Zymomonas mobilis subsp. mobilis ATCC 10988: one gene and its partner. The protein of the gene in region 1 binds, or shares a complex with, the protein of each later gene. Links are inferred from orthologs where the notes say so. Each region holds a gene or a part of one and is shown on either strand. Other genes may lie near its edges. The genes, in order: ZMOB_RS08190 and dapF.

Evidence for each region.
Region 2: the proteins of ZMOB_RS08190 (region 1) and dapF are in contact, whole or in part, in a solved structure (PDB 5YGU), measured with the Escherichia coli proteins. The link is inferred for Zymomonas mobilis subsp. mobilis ATCC 10988 from one-to-one orthologs.

Annotation. Positions count from the first base shown.
Region 1 is NC_017262.1:1,808,766-1,811,968, forward strand. Bases 326-3,200 are described here. They hold ZMOB_RS08190 (RNA pyrophosphohydrolase), read right to left. Parts: upstream 2,060-3,200; coding sequence 1,592-2,059; downstream 326-1,591. Other genes in these bases: pnuC (nicotinamide riboside transporter PnuC), read left to right, coding at 326-359; ZMOB_RS08185 (DUF481 domain-containing protein), read right to left, coding at 584-1,567; ZMOB_RS08195 (SDR family NAD(P)-dependent oxidoreductase), read right to left, coding at 2,126-2,830. Outside these bases: more of pnuC, read left to right, coding at 1-325. UniProt on the Escherichia coli protein: Master regulator of 5'-end-dependent mRNA decay.
Region 2 is NC_017262.1:284,720-287,959, reverse strand. What follows is about bases 2-2,913. They hold dapF (diaminopimelate epimerase), read right to left. Parts: upstream 1,907-2,913; coding sequence 1,097-1,906; downstream 2-1,096. Other genes in these bases: ffh (signal recognition particle protein), read left to right, coding at 2,266-2,913; mtaB (tRNA (N(6)-L-threonylcarbamoyladenosine(37)-C(2))-methylthiotransferase MtaB), read right to left, coding at 2-1,100. In the rest of the region: more of mtaB, read right to left, coding at 1-1; more of ffh, read left to right, coding at 2,914-3,240. UniProt on the Escherichia coli protein: Involved in the succinylase branch of the L-lysine biosynthesis and in the biosynthesis of the pentapeptide incorporated in the peptidoglycan moiety. Catalyzes the stereoinversion of LL-2,6-diaminopimelate (L,L-DAP) to meso-diaminopimelate (meso-DAP).

The DNA of each region.
Region 1 (3,203 bases):
ATCAAAAAGCCGACAAAATGACGGTGATAACGGCCTCACACAAAAGCCTGTTGCGCGATATCGCAATGGCGGGGGCGCTTTCGGCTATCTTTGGCTTTTACCTCAAAAATTATACCGATGATGCCTTTCCGTGGCTGGATGCGCTTTTAAGCTGTTACAGCATTGTCGCGCAATTTTGGGCAGCGCGACTGTATAAAGCGAATTGGTTTCTCTGGATTGTCATTGATTTTTGCTACACCGCTTTATTTTGCTACCGTGGCTTATGGCTGACGGCTTGGCTTTATTCGGTTTTTATGGTGATGGCCGTGATAGGGCTAAAAAAATGGCAGAATAAAAATCCTGCCGTAGCTTGTGACTGATATTGTAAGGGAGTAAATGGTGGACGCACTTGGGCTCGAACCAAGGGCCCGCTGATTAAGAGTCAGCTGCTCTACCAACTGAGCTATGCGTCCACTATTATTTCAAAACCATCATAGAATGGCCTGTGAGGGCGCTATTAACAAAAAAAACGGCCTTTGCAAATGTTTTTTTCAAAAACTTTGCCCATTCTTTTGAAAATAGCGCTTTTATAGGCCTGTTTTCGTTATTTTTTCTTTTTCCCTAAAGCATAGGCAAAGGTAATCCGGCTCGTCGTATCGACTGGATTTTTCGATGCCGAGACATCTTTTTCATAATAAACGCTAAAGGACAATTTGGTGGACAAATTGCCGATCAGCTTGGTCTCAAGCGAGGTTGTCGAACTGGCGGTAATATCTTTGCTTTCAAAGAAGATCGAAGAATCTTCCGATACGGTCAACAAAGGTGACACAACCCATTTTGTGGTGAAAGATCCACGCATAGCCGCGGTGTCTCTTATCCGGCGGCCATTCGGTCTTGAACTGTCAATAAAGATCGTATGACGATAGGCCGGGCCCCCTTCAACCGCCAATGACAGATTAGGCTGATCAAAGACTTTGTAACCGATACCGCTACCGCCTGTAATACGGGTGCGATAGCCCAAGAACATATCCCGCTCGTAAAGAGCCAGACCATACATATAAAGCCGCTCGTCAAATTTATAATGCGGCTGATAAGAAGCAGTAAAGCGTTCAGCGGAAGTCGTTCCATAGGTGCGCTGGAAATCGGTTCTTGCCTTGACGGTATGGGTCCAGTTGATACCATTTCGTTCAAGGGCGACCGCCCCGTAAATAGCGGTCTGACGGGTGTTACCCGTCATTTTTGCGCCGCCTAACTCAACAGACCCTGTCCAGTTTTCAAACATACCAGAATCGGCAACCCGCCGTAATTCCTTGCGTTTCTTTTCGGCTTCGCGGGCTTCAACTTTGGTGTTGTAATCCGCTACCATCGCATCAATTTCAGCCGCAGAATCAGGAACCGTTTTTTTTGCAATCAGGACGATAGATTTAACCGTTTTCGGATCATCAAGGGCTAAAGCCTTAGTCACCATTTCTTGAATCAGCTTTGGGGGTTCTTCTGCCCAGACCTCACTGACTGGAACTAACGATAGAAGAACGGCACCCTGCGATATTCTCCAAAGTAACCAAGGCGAGATCGTCCTGGATTGCAAATTGTCCTCCCGATGAAAAAAGAATTAAAGGCTGGCTGAAAATTCGGACAGTATTTTTTCGTAAAGCGGTTTTTTGAAAGCAACGATCAAATCGGGTAACTGCTTGGGTTCAACCCATTTCCATGCCCGAAATTCCGGTTTATCCGTGTTGATATTGATATCTTCATCCCGTCCCAAATAACGGGCAAGAAACCATAATTGCCGCTGACCGCGATATTTGTTCTTAAAAAAAGAAGCCTGTAAATCCGCTGGAAAATCATAGGTCAGCCATTCTTTGGTATGGCTAATAATGGCAACCATGCGCGGCGGAATACCGGTTTCTTCTTCTAATTCACGCAAAACGCCGACCTCTGGCGTTTCTTTTGCTTCCAATCCCCCCTGAGGCATCTGCCATGCCTCTTCTTTCATGTCATTTCTACAGGCAGCAAAGACAAGATTGTCTTTATTTAATAACATGATACCCACGCCAGACCGGTATTCAAGATTATCCATCGGCTCTTCCTTTTATTTCCAAGTAATGAGGCTAAAATAACACGAAATAAAATCGCTTATTTCTATTTATAATTTGCCTTGCCATCCATTCGCATAATCTTGAACGATCATGGTAACAATAGCCTTGGCGACCTCATCGGGCGAGCGCAACAAATCGGCCTTTTCATCGGGAAAAGCGCGCTTTCGTCCTTCTGTTGCTACCGCTTCTAATTCAGCCAAAGCGACTTTGATAGTATCCCGTTCCGCGTTTTCTGCTCCATAAGACAGTAATATCGCCTCCATCGCCATTTTGGAGGCATAGTAACTGCCATTATAGGGGTAGGGCGCTTGGCTCTTGGGAAGGGTTAAACCGACGATATGCGCGGATCGGCTTTCTTGAATAAGTGGATCAAAACGGCTCAATAAATCTTGTGTCGCTAACGCATTGACCGCCAACATCTGTTGAAGGGCGGGGGATGCCGCCGCAATAGAAGGCTGTGCCTCATATCGGGCAGCCGCAAAAACCATAATGTCCAAAGCAGGCCATCTACCCGAAATAGCCGCCGCTAAATGATGGCAACTGCCCGAATTCGTAATATCCAACGGGGCAATCGTCGCTGATCCGCCTTTTTGATAAATCTGTTCTTCGACTTTATCGAGATCGGTTGCCGTTCTCGCAACCAGAATGACATGCGCCCCCGCTTCAGCCAACGCTTTGGCGGTTGCCGCACCAATCCCGCGACTGGCACCGGTGACAAGGGCAATTTGATCGGAAAGAGGTCGATGGGTCATAGGCTTCTTATGGTTAAAATATCATTTCAATAAAATGAATAAAAAATTTTCTAACAAAATAGAAAATAAGAAAAATACATTTCCCTATTTTCATAAGAGCCATAAAAAGAAATGAAAAACAGATTCCGCCAATAACTCAAAATGACGGAGCAAGCGTTACTTTTTAACCGCTATTTTGAAACCACAAATAATCTTATTCTGGTCGGAATAACTAAAAAGAGAAAACAGAGAAGAAAAAGAAGTACCGGCGACATATTTTGAGAACAGAATAGCCTCCGATAAAACAGCCCCCAACCATGAAACAGAACAACACTTAAATAAGTACAATCTACCTATGCGGCAGTGAACGGGAATGATGGAGCCGGATCAGGCT
Region 2 (3,240 bases), 1.5 Mb from region 1 along the record:
ACCAATGTTTTTAACCATTCCGCTTGTCGTCGATTAGCCGCTTCCCTTAATTTTTGAGCGCGCTCTTTAATCAAAGGCGTATGGACTTGGGGCATTTTGGCCGCAGGTGTACCTTGGCGAGGGGAGTAAGGGAAAATATGCCCGAAAACGATATCACATTCATCTATCATTCGCAGACTATTGGCTGCCATTTCCTCGTCTTCGGTTGGGAAACCCGCAATGATATCGGCACCAATAGCGATTTCTGGACGGCGTTTTTTCAAACTGGCTACTAGCTCAATCGCTTGTTCCCGACTATGCCGCCGCCGCATTCTTTTCAGAATAGTATTATCGCCGGCCTGCAAGGACAGATGAATATGCGGCATGATGCGTTCATCTTCGGTAATGAGTGCCATCAGCAAGGGATCAATACCGTCAGGGTCAAGCGAAGAAAGCCGAAGTCTTTTCAGATTTTTGAGCTTTTTCAGAAGAAAAGCGACTAATTCACCGAGATTACTGGGGCTAGTTAAATCTTGACCATAGGAAGTCAGATCGACACCCGTCAGAACTAATTCCTGATGCCCGTTATTGATAAGTTTGCGGGCGCAATCAAGAATATCATCAAAAGAGGCTGAACGGTTGCGACCCCGCCCTTGTGGAATAATGCAAAAGCTACAATGGTGATTGCAGCCATTCTGAATTTCAAGAAAAGCCCGACTATGTTCACTGAAAGCCGCGATCAGATGGGGCGTTGTTTCTTTTAGGCTATTGATATCCGTGACCTGTATCCGCGCTTCTTCATCACTCCCTGAAAAAGCAAAGGATTCTGCCTGATGCTTTTCGACATTACCGATAACGCGCGAAACTTCGGGCATATCGGCGAAAATTTTCGGATCGATCTGGGCAGCGCAGCCTGTAACAACGATACGGGCGTTTGGTCTCTCTCGACTAGCTTTTCTGATAGCCTGACGCGTTTGTGCTACCGCACGGGATGTCACAGCGCAGCTATTAACAACGATTAAATCCTGACTGCCGTCTTTATCAGTCAAAGCCTGTTTGATGGCTTCACTTTCAGCGATATTGAGACGACAACCTAATGTAATGATATCCGGTGAACTCATGAAAAACTTGCCCAATCCGCTTCGCCTTTAAATACATAGGTCGCGGGCCCCCGCATAATGATATGGCCTTCGCTATTCTCGTCCAAGACAAGTCTTCCTCCGGGAAGATCTATTTGCGTTTTGCCAGAAATCAGCCGCCGCCTTTTGGCCGCAACGAAGGTCGCACAAGCTCCCGTGCCACAAGCACGGGTTAATCCGGCACCCCGTTCCCAAGTTCTCATTTTAAGGTGATTTTTGCCCGTAACCATGACGATATTGACGTTAATCCTCTCAGGGAAAAGCTGGTCATGCTCGATTATGTTGCCTAATCTTCCGAAATCGACGGCATCAACATCATCGACGACAAAAACAACATGAGGATTGCCCATATTGACAGCCGTCGGTTCTTTCAAATCTTCCCATGCAACCGGCATAGAAAGCGTATCCATCGCATAGGCGAGGGGTATTTCATCCCATGACAGGCGGGGTCTACCCATATCAACGCAAGCACCTTCATCAGAAAGACGAGCATCCAGTAGACCGGCGGCGGTGCTGATAATGACATCCCGTCCTAAGAAAACAGGGACACAACGGGTGGCATTACCGCAGGCTTCGACTTCGGAACCATCTGCATTCCATATTTCCATCGAAACATCGGCCTGATTTTTGCCATTACCAATAATGATAAGCTGGTCACAGCCGATGCCGGTATGACGATTGCTTAAAGCCTGCGCTAACGCCGGATTCATTTGGATAGGATTTTTTCGGGCATCAAGAACAATAAAATCGTTACCAAGCCCATGCATTTTATGGAAAGAGAAAGTCATATCGTCCCTCTAGCGGATTTTTCTTTTCGGGGGAATTCACCGACCGTTTTTTTCAATTATTCGCGTGTGTTTCGCCCTGTTAGCTGGATTTTAAGCCTGTGGCATCCTTATTGACAGGGATTCTGCCTATGATTTTACCCGAAGCTTTTAGGTTGTAAGAATTGTTCATTATAATCTTGCAAAGGGCATCATATAAGCCTAGAAGGGTAAAAATTTTATATCAGGTCTTAATACCGCACGCTGGTCAGCGAATTTTCGCCCACCGGCGTATTTTGCGTTTTTAAGGTTGCGATAAATTTTGGTCTTTTAGCTTTGCCCTGACTTTTTAGGTCATGGCATAACATCAGGAAGGGATGGCGATGTTCGGCAGTCTAAGCGAGCGTTTAAGCGGTGTCTTTGATCGGCTGCGTGGCCGTGGCGCCCTGACCGAGGATGATGTCCGGCAAGCTATGCGCGAAGTTCGCATTGCCCTTTTGGAAGCGGATGTTGCCCTGCCTGTTGTTCGGGATTTTGTGAGCAAAATTACCGAAAAAGCGATTGGCCATAATGTTTTAAAATCGGTGACGCCCGGACAGCAAGTCGTCAAGATTGTCTATGATGCGCTGGTTGAGATGCTGGGTTCTGATACCAGCGATCTTAATCTGGCCGTCAACCCGCCCGCCGTTATTTTGATGGTCGGTTTGCAGGGATCAGGTAAAACAACGACCTCTGCCAAACTCGGTAAGAAGCTGAAAGAAAAAGACCATAAAAAGGTTTTAATGGCTTCTTTGGATGTCCATCGTCCGGCGGCGCAAGAACAGTTGGCTACCTTAGGGCAGCAGGCTGATGTTCCAACCTTACCGATTATTGCTGGTCAACAACCGGTTGAAATCGCCCAGCGCGCGCTGACGTCTGCTCGCTTGCAAGGCTATGATGTCGTTATTCTCGATACGGCTGGTCGTCTTCATATTGACCAGTTGTTGATGGATGAAATGAAGGCCGTGGCCGATAGCAGCCAGCCAGCAGAGACTTTGCTGGTTGTTGATGCCTTGGCCGGGCAAGATGCCGTCAATATCGCAAGAAGCTTTTCCGAACAGGTTGATCTGACTGGTGTCATTTTAACCCGTATGGATGGCGATGCCCGTGGGGGTGCTGCCCTTTCGATGCGGGCGGTTACCGGAAAGCCGATCAAATTTGTCGGCACCAGCGAAAAGCTCGATGGTCTTTCGCCTTTTCATCCTGATCGTGTTGCAAACCGCATTTTGGGCATGGGTGATATTATCTCCCTTGTTGAAAAAGCAAGCGAAACGATCGAGAAAGAAGACGCAGAAGCCTTGGCTGCCAAAATGGCCAAG